Spartinivicinus marinus: one gene and its partner. The protein of the gene in region 1 interacts with the protein of each later gene in a pairwise test. Links are inferred from orthologs where the notes say so. Each region holds a gene or a part of one and is shown on either strand. Other genes may lie near its edges.

Region 1 (5,312 bases):
CAACGTCTGTTTGAATAAAAGGCACATAGTTTTCACTTGGCAAGCTACGATTAATTGCACTGATAATCCCTGCGGTTACTGAGTAGTCAAACCCAAAAGGTGAACCGATAGCAATCACCCATTGCCCTGGCTTTAAATTATCGGTTGTACCCAGCTCAACGGTTGGTAAGTTTTTAGCCTTAATTTTAAGCAGGGCCAAATCAGAGCGTTTATCTGCTCCGATCAGCTTGGCTTCTAATTCTCTGCGATCACTCAGCCGAACAATAATTTGATCAGCGCCTTTGACCACGTGATTATTCGTTAAAATATAACCATCTTCTGAGATAATAAATCCAGACCCCAACGACTGTGGCCTTGGCTTTCCACCTGGAGCGGGTCGCTGAGGATGAGGTCGACCAAAAAACTCTTGAAAAATATCAGGTATTTCATCATCAGGAAAATAGTAGCGATTCATTCGGTTCTGTTTCGGCAGCTGCAGCGTACTAATATTAACTACCGCAGGCGAAGCCTCTTCTACTAACTCCGTAAACTCAGGTAAAGACTTTGCGTAAGCGGTTAGTTGAACCGTTATAAACAGTGCAAAGATTGCTGTTGATTGTTTAAGCCAAGATCTCACTTTCATAAAAAATTTAATCCCTTCGCTAAGAGTTTGTTATTAACCTAATGTCTTAAAGTGTTAGCTTTATAAGGAAGTCACTAATGGGCTTTCAGTGTCTTGAATAGGCACCAAAACCTTTAGCACTGACGGCTCCAGTGATTGTTGAAAAGATGTTTTATTAATAATTTTTCGTAACAAATAAAAACTCAGAAACAAACTGACAAAACCAAATAGGATAGTGACCTGCTCTTGATAGCCTTGCCACTTCAGTAGCCAGCAGGTAAACAACATAAATACCAAAGGTAATAAATAAACTAACAATGAACCCTTAACTAAGGTATTTTCAGGAATTCCAATAACAACTGCATCGCCCACTTGCAGAGAATAATCGCTTCTCACCTTAATAGAGGAAGCAGAAACAACTTGTCTAGACGGCAGTTTATTTAACAGCTTATGGCCACAACCTTTATTTGCAGCACATTGGCCACATACTGATTGCTGTTGAGTTTCAACCCAAACACCACCACTTTTATCAATAGCTGTTACAATTCCGTGCTCTTCAACCATTAATAACTAAACCAACTGTATTTAAACCTATTATGATAGTCCAATCGCCACGATAGTTAATTATGTAACCCATTATTAAACTTTAGACGGCTATTGGCTTATAGAAACAGCTCTTCCTTTCTGCAACTTTACTGACATTGCAATACGTTCAGCTGCCACCAAAGGAAGTTCACCCACTACTGTAATTAAAAACTCACCTTGTTCAAATGACAATACTTTAGTAAACGCAGTAATCGCACCTTCTCGTTTAATGACTGATACAGCATTCGTAGGTTTTGCCTCAACAAAAATAGAGAAGCCTGCAAGACCATCAGTATACATCAATGACTCAACTGCTTTTTTGGTCACAGGGCTGTGCTGTTGATTACGACGAAATAACTCAAACCCAGGAGGAACCCAATTAACATACCAATTTTCACTGTCACCTGGCTTGCCATTAGCTTTATTGAAAGCTTTGGATACGATAACTTTTTCTGACTTAATAGACCCCTTTAAAGAGGTAACCAGTTTGGTTTCAGGGATTTCATGCCCAATTTCAAGGGAAGTAAACTGAAGTCGCTCTAGCATTTCCCCTTTTCGGTTAAGTAAGACCAGCTTTAACAGTAAAGATGAGGCCTCGTCTAACCATATTTCATAGCCATAGCGAAACTCATCCTTGGGCTGAACCAAAACGACAACTGCCTCTCGACCGGCTACCCGACCTTTACCTGCTACTTTTAAACTGTAATGTTCGGCTAGTTTATTTGGATTCTCACTAAGAATCCTCCCAAATGCTAATGGAGAGTCACCACGCTCAAAGCGAATCACTTCATTATCAGCATTGATACAAACTACCTTATTACCATCTCGCACAACTTCTCGTTTGGGTCCATCCAAAAACACCAGCCGCTCTCTTTCTTGACCATCGGTTACAGAATGAGTAATAGCAATACTGTTCAAGCCTTGGCTGTGCTGATAAATAAACTGCCCTTCATAATTTAATTCACGAAATGCTTTAGTCATTCCTGTCAACCATTGTGCAGCTGACAGGCCTGTTTCCGCTAAAATATTGCCACTTGATCCAATCAATAATGAAAAAGCTAGCCACGAGGTAGCTCGACTCCAATACCGCTTTTTCATACTACTGAGTCTCAAATTTATCTACTCGGGCAAATGGTAAAATACCTTGACCATTAGTAAGCGTTGAGTGCTCAGCATGCTGCATCAAATAAGACTGAATGCGAGTTTGCGTTGCTTGGTCAATTGTTTGCTGAGGAAATAGCCGAGGAGAATTCACAGCAGACTGCTGAACAACCGAGACAGGCGTTACCGCTTGTGGCGATGATGCTAACTGTGGCCCAGTATTAAAAGCAGGTGCTGTGTATTTTGCATTAGTTTCCGCTGCTCGCTCTTGATCAGTGACAGCAAGTTGTTGTCCTGGCTGCTCTATTTGCTCAGTCTGGAATACCTGTACGCCTACTACTACAGCAAAGGCAACAGATGCAGCAACGGCAACACTGGCTAAAGGTTGCAACCAACGTCCCACCATAGTTTTTTCAGCTCCACTCTCAGAGCTAGCTTGTAACGCTGGCTCCTCCTTTATGGCAGCACTCACCGCAGAGGAAATATCAATGGAGGAAAACTGATGTGTTTCATGTCGCATGGCCTCACCAATCAGGTGGTACCGAAATGATGTTTGCCTAACCTCATCATTTTCTTGCGACTGTTTAAGCAGTCGGTGTGTTTCTAACTCACTGGCCTCACCATCGATGAATGCGGACAATGACTCGCACAAACGTTCATCTTGATTCATGAGGCACCTCACAAGAATAGCTATATTTTTGTCGCATTTCTTTCTCTTTCATGCCTAACTTTAAATAGCTTAACTTCAATAATCTCAAACCAATTATTAAAACATTAAGCTTGGTTAACTAATGGCCTAATTTGTTTATCAATTGCTTCCCTTGCACGAAAAATTCGTGACCGCACTGTCCCGACGGGACACTGCATAACTTCAGCAATTTCTTCATAACTTAAGCCATCAAATTCTCGTAATGTCACCGCTGTTCTTAGGTCATCTGGCAAGCCCGCAATTGCCTTATAGACCACTTTTTCTACTTCATCACGAAAAAGCCGATTTTCTGGTGATTCAATATCTTTAAGAGGATTTTGTCCTTCAAAGTACTCAGCATCCTCAGTATCAACATCAGTATCAGGTGGACGCCGCCCCTTGGATACTAAGTGATTTTTTGCTGTATTGATCGCAATTCGATACAACCAAGTATAAAATGCGCTGTCTCCTCTGAATTTATCAAGTGCTCGGTAAGCTTTGATAAACGCTTCTTGAGCAACATCCTGAACTTCCTGATGATCATGAATATAACGACTAACCAGTCCCAGGATTTTGTGCTGGTATTTCATTACCAACATATCAAAAGCACGCTTATCCCCCTGTTGCACTCGCTCAACTAATTGCTGATCCGAGTCTTGCGTACTTACCATCGTCACCTCCCCCGCTCAATGGCTAAAGGCTGCACTTGCAGCTGAAAACTACGTGGGAGTTGCCGAAGCATCACATTTTGTTCTGTTGTGTAGACCATACTCAATAACAAAAGTTCTCTGCTTTTTTAGGATAAGTCATCTGATCTTGCCCCGCAGGATTTAATAAACCAACTTATCCAATTAACTTTACTCAACTGCCTTCTTAAACTACCTAAAAATGCCTTAGTTATCTGTATTATCTGTCTGTCAAACCGCTTTTCAGCTATCAAGCTGGTTGCACCTAAGCCAAACTAACAACAGTTGTAGCCTATTGATAGAAAACAACTTTCTATTTCCCGACGGATAATTGATTCACTCAATCGCCTTAAGTTCCTTTCAGAACTTCAAGCTTTTTCACAAAATTGATTGATTAGCGCCACAGTAGTCTCGTTATTTAATTAACAGTTTTAGTGTCGTAATCATGCTAGCCGCCATAAAGGGTATGCAGTTATACTAGCGTTTTTTGTTAAATGCTCATTGATTAGCTCCCACTTTATGAAAACAGCCCATCATTTTGATGTCCTCATTATTGGAAGCGGTGCAGCAGGCCTAACGTTAGCCCTTCACCTTGCTGAACAGTCTAGTGTAGCCGTATTAAGCAAAGCCGACCTGGCTGCAGGCTCAACTTATTGGGCCCAAGGAGGTGTTGCAGCTGTAATTGACAGTGACGATACCATAGAAGCGCATATTAACGATACTGAAAAGGCTGGAGCCGGTCTTTGCCATGCAGATGCAGTTAAATACACTGTTAGCCATAGTCAAGAAAGTATCCAATGGCTAATTAATAGTGGTGTACCTTTTACCAGAGATAGAAAAAGTAATAATGGTTTTCACCTGACTAAAGAGGGTGGTCATAGCCATCGTCGTGTTATCCATGCAGCCGATGCCACAGGCCAAGCAATTTTTGAAACACTCATAGAAAAAGCCCAGGCTCACCCAAACATCACCCTATTTGACCAACGCGTTGCTATTGACTTGATTAACAGCCAAAAATTTGGCCATCCTCACAACTGTTGTATAGGTGCTTACGTATTGAATCTTAGCACTGATCAAGTGGAACTATTTCAAACTAAGTTCACAGTCATTGCTACAGGCGGTGCCAGCAAAGTTTATCTATATACCAGTAATCAGGATGGTGCTTCAGGTGACGGTATTGCAATGGCATGGCGGGCAGGCTGCCGGGTAGCTAATATGGAATTCAATCAGTTTCACCCCACCTGCTTATTTCATCCCCATGCCAAGTCGTTTTTAATTTCTGAAGCCGTTAGAGGGGAAGGTGGAAAACTACTATTACCGAATGGTCAGCGTTTTATGGATCAGTTCGATCCACGCGGCGAATTAGCTCCTCGCGATATTGTGGCTCGAGGTATTGACCATGAAATGAAGCGTCTGGGTTTAGATTGTGTATTTTTAGATATTAGTCATAAGCCAGCAAAATTTATCGAGCAACATTTCCCCACCATATTACAACGCTGTGCCAGCTTTGGTATTGATATCACCAAAGAGCCAATTCCTGTAGTACCAGCAGCTCACTACACTTGCGGAGGAATTTTAGTTGATCAACATGGTCAAACAGATATCCCCAACCTTTACGCTATCGGTGAAGCCAGCTTTACAGGATTGCATG
Region 2 (4,383 bases), 240 kb from region 1 along the record:
ATAAATGAGTTGGCTATCTCTCCTGAAGCATTGCAAGCCGCGTTAGAGCAAATATCCCCTGAACAAAAGCAAGCACTCATAGAAGCTGCAAACCGAATTCGTCAATATCATGAAGAACAGAAAAGCTGCTCATGGCAGTATGCTGAGCTTGATGGAACCATTCTTGGCCAGCAGGTGACACCCTTGGACCGAGTAGGTGTTTATGTCCCTGGAGGTAAAGCGGCTTATCCTTCTTCAGTATTGATGAATGTGATTCCTGCTAAAGTTGCAGGAGTAAAAGAGGTGATCATGGTGGTGCCGACCCCTGATGATCAAGTTAACTCACTAGTGTTGGCTGCTGCAGCAATTGCTGGAGTAGATAAGGTCTTTCGAGTGGGGGGAGCTCAGGCAGTAGCAGCTCTAGCGTATGGCACTGCAACCATCCCCAAAGTCGATAAGGTAGTGGGACCTGGTAATATTTATGTGGCAACAGCAAAGCGAATGGTATTTGGTCAGGTTGGCATTGATATGATTGCTGGGCCATCTGAGATTCTGGTGGTCTGTGATGGCCAAACCAACCCTGATTGGATTGCAATGGATTTGTTCTCCCAGGCAGAACACGACGAAGATGCTCAAGCGATTTTAATTTCACCTGACAGCAGCTACTTAGAGGCAGTTGAAAGAAGTATTAATAAGCTGTTACCTGAAATGGAGCGAGCAGAGATTATTCGTCAGTCGCTATCTTGTCGAGGTGCTTTAATTCAAGTTACAGATATTGATGAAGCCATCGAGATTACTAATCGTATTGCGCCTGAGCACTTAGAACTATCAATTGAAAACCCTGAACAATACCTACCTGTGATTCGTCATGCCGGGGCCATTTTCATGGGGCGACATACCCCTGAAGCTTTGGGTGATTATTGTGCCGGTCCCAATCATGTGTTGCCTACCTCTGGTACTGCACGTTTCTCATCTCCGCTAGGTGTTTATGATTTTGAGAAGCGCTCTTCTATTATTCACTTTAGTGCCAAAGGTGCAACAAAAGCTGGCCAAGTGGCTTCAGTGCTGGCCAGAGGCGAAGGGCTAACCGCTCATGCCCGTTCTGCTGAGTTTCGGATCGATAAGCAGAGCATGGGAGAATAAATATGCCACAAAAAGAACTTGATCAAGCAGTCCAGGCACGAGTAGAAAAGTGGATTCGATCTGATATTCAGTCGCTTAAAGCTTACCAGGTTGCTGATGCTTCAGGGCTAATCAAGCTCGATGCAATGGAGAACCCTTATATTTGGGGAGAGGAGCTAAAACAGCAGTGGCTAGCGGAAATGCAGCAACAGTCGCTGAACCGTTATCCAGATCCAGCTGGAACAAGAGTTGTTGCTGGATTAAAGGAAGTGTTTGGGATAGATCAGCGCTATGAATTACTGTTAGGTAATGGCTCAGATGAACTGATTCAAATCATTATTGCGGCGTTGGCTGCTGATAATTTAACAGTGTTGTCACCTGAACCCAGCTTTGTTATGTACGAAATGATTGCCAAGTTCCTTAGGGTCAACTACGTGGGAGTCCCGCTGGGTAATGACTTTAAGTTGGATTTGACAGCAATGCTGGATGCAATCGAAGCTTATCAACCAGGTGTGGTTTTCCTGGCCCAGCCAAATAACCCAACAGGTAATTTATTTGGTGAGGAAAAGGTACGTCGAGTAATAGAGGCATCACCTGGTCTGGTAGTGATTGATGAAGCTTATTTGGCTTTTGCAGAATGCAATGCTCTGACACTGCTAGCAGATTATAGCAACCTGTTGGTCATGCGTACCTTATCTAAAGTAGGGCTGGCTGGTTTAAGGTTGGGCTTTTTAGTAGGGCATCCAGGCTGGATCACTGAGCTTAATAAAGTAAGGCTGCCGTACAATATCAATCAGTTAACTCAGGCTAGTACTCAGTTTGCACTGGCAAACTATCACCAGTTAGCTGAACAAATAAATCAGCTTGTAACAGATCGAGAGCAGTTGTTTGAGTCTCTTCAGCAGCTTGAGGGAATTACCGTCTGGCCAAGTCAAGCCAATTTTCTTTTATTCCGAAGCCATACAATACCTGCTAAAGAGTTGCATCAAGCACTCATAAAAGAACGCATCTTAATTAAATGTCTTGATGGAGTTCACCCGTTGCTTACTGGTTGCTTAAGGGTGACAGTAGGGGCGCCAGCAGAAAACGAAGCTTTTCTTAAAGCACTAACTGCAATTTTGTCATGAGTCTATACCAACTTAATTAACCAATGAGAGAGCCTCATTGGTTAACCTTCTTAGCGCCTTGGTTTTGCCCTGGGTTTGAAGCTTGGTCGCTGACCAATCACTGATTCAACAACGAGCTTTTGTCCATTTCTGACTGCCTCAATTACAACCTGTTCTCCAGGCTGCATTAGTGCTACTTGTTGCATAACTTTGCGACCAGCTTTAGTCGACATGCCATTGATTTCGGTGATGATATCTCCTCGCTGTAAACCTGCTTGATGTGCTGGTCCGTTGCGATAAACGCCAGTGATCAAAATGCCTTCTTTATTTTTTAAGCCAAAAGCATCTGCAAGCTCTGGTGTTAGTGACTGGGCTTCAATGCCAAGCCAGCCTCGAATAACTTTGCCATGTTTAACAATAGACAACATGACATCACGAGCAATTTCTGAGGGGATAGCGAAGCCAATTCCTTGAGAACCACCTGACTTTGAGAATATAGCTGTATTTATACCAATCAAGTCACCATAGGCATTAATCAGCGCACCACCTGAGTTACCTGGGTTAATAGCTGCATCAGTTTGAATAAAGTCTTCGTAAGTACTGAGGCGTAATTTATTCCGTCCTGTAGCACTAATAATACCCATAGTAACGGTTTGTCCCACCCCAAATGGGTTGCCAATGGCCAGTACAACATCACCAATATCCGCATTTCTGGAGCGTGCTAAGGTAATGGCGGGTAAGTCTTTCATATCAATTTTTAACACAGCCAGATCTGTGTCTGGATCGGTGCCAATCACTCGAGCACGGGTGTCTCTACCATCTTGTAAAGCGACAATAATTTCATCTGCACCTTGAATAACATGATTATTGGTAACCACATAGCCTTCTGGGCTCATAATGACACCAGAACCTAGGCTGGATTGCATCCGCTGATGGTTGGGCATTTGGTCATAACCAAAAAAGTCTCGAAAGAATGGGTCATCAAAAATAGGATGGCGATGCTCGCGGATAATTTTGGTGGTATAGATGTTGACTACGGCAGGCGCTGCTTTTTTTACCGCATGATTGTATGACACAGGGCCTGAAAGGGTTGGAGTTTTATCTGTTTTGTGATTGGTTGAAGATGCACGAGAGCTGTCGCCAGTATAACTGGCTGGTGTGACTCCATCGCTATAATCAACTTGAGTCAAATGGGGAGTAGGTGTAGTAGATTTTCTGGTTAATTCAGGGAACTGCTGGAGAATCACCAGTGCTAGCAACACACCAGAAATAGTAGGCCAGGTAAGAAACTTGGTAAGTTTTTTCATGCATAACCCTATTTGCGGATACACTTTATGCAAAACTAAGTAGTGTTGTCCTCAAGTTGTCTCGACTAAATGCCTTGCTATTATACGGGCTATTGTCCTCGTGTGTCATCTCACATGTAATTTTGTTTGGAGGTAATTTTTATACAATGGCTATATCTCGCCAATCTTTGCTCGACTTTTTAGGTCAGACATTAGAGCCTCAGCTGTTCAAAGACTATTGCCCAAATGGACTTCAAGTAGAAGGAAAAGATCAAATTAAAACGATTGTTACAGGTGTAACAGCATCGTTAGCACTTATAGAAGCAGCAATAGAGAAGAGTGCTGATGCCATAATTGTGCATCATGGCTATTTTTGGAAAGGAGAAGCACCTGTTATAACTGGGATGAAAAAACGCAGGCTTGAGTTACTCTTTAAACATGAAATTAATTTATTTGCTTATCACTTACCACTAGATGCTCACCCAGTGCTGGGGAATAATGTACAGCTTGCCAATCAACTCAACTTTATCCCTGAAACTGGTCTGGAGCAGGATAATCTAAGAAGCATTGGCTTGGTAGGAAGCTTAGCTGAGGCTCTGTCTCTTTCTAAGCTTGGTGAACAAATTCAGGTAACACTTGGGCGTGAGCCGTTGTTGATATCAGGAGGAGATCAGCCAATTAAGCGAATTGCGTGGTGTACTGGTGCCGCACAGGGTTTTATTGATCAAGCAATTACTCATGGTGTTGATGCTTATTTAACGGGGGAGATTTCAGAGCCTACGGTCCATACTGCTCGAGAGATGGGCGTTCATTTTATCGCAGCTGGGCATCATGCGACTGAGCGTTATGGAGTCAAAGCGCTGGGGGAGCATATACAACAGCAACTTGGT

What was found. Proteins that work in one complex are often made in the same cells at the same time.
Region 2: the proteins of OQE68_RS04655 (region 1) and OQE68_RS05725 interact in binary tests that used the Escherichia coli proteins (3 or more experiments, as listed by UniProt). The link is inferred for Spartinivicinus marinus from one-to-one orthologs.

Annotation. Positions count from the first base shown.
Region 1 is NZ_JAPJZK010000001.1:975,094-980,405, forward strand. The notes cover bases 1,122-3,887. They hold OQE68_RS04655 (sigma-E factor negative regulatory protein), read right to left. Parts: upstream 2,958-3,887; coding sequence 2,286-2,957; downstream 1,122-2,285. Other genes in these bases: OQE68_RS04645 (SoxR reducing system RseC family protein), read right to left, coding at 1,122-1,165; OQE68_RS04650 (MucB/RseB C-terminal domain-containing protein), read right to left, coding at 1,256-2,284; rpoE (RNA polymerase sigma factor RpoE), read right to left, coding at 3,062-3,646. Outside these bases: OQE68_RS04640 (DegQ family serine endoprotease), read right to left, coding at 1-622; more of OQE68_RS04645, read right to left, coding at 683-1,121; nadB (L-aspartate oxidase), read left to right, coding at 4,181-5,312. UniProt on the Escherichia coli protein: An anti-sigma factor for extracytoplasmic function (ECF) sigma factor sigma-E (RpoE). ECF sigma factors are held in an inactive form by an anti-sigma factor until released by regulated intramembrane proteolysis (RIP).
Region 2 is NZ_JAPJZK010000001.1:1,216,050-1,220,432, reverse strand. What follows is about bases 1,397-4,311. They hold OQE68_RS05725 (S1C family serine protease), read right to left. Parts: upstream 3,515-4,311; coding sequence 2,279-3,514; downstream 1,397-2,278. Other genes in these bases: OQE68_RS05720 (Nif3-like dinuclear metal center hexameric protein), read left to right, coding at 3,661-4,311; hisC (histidinol-phosphate transaminase), read left to right, coding at 1,397-2,228. Outside these bases: hisD (histidinol dehydrogenase), read left to right, coding at 1-1,122; more of hisC, read left to right, coding at 1,125-1,396; more of OQE68_RS05720, read left to right, coding at 4,312-4,383. UniProt on the Escherichia coli protein: A site-1 protease (S1P) that cleaves the peptide bond between 'Val-148' and 'Ser-149' in RseA. Part of a regulated intramembrane proteolysis (RIP) cascade.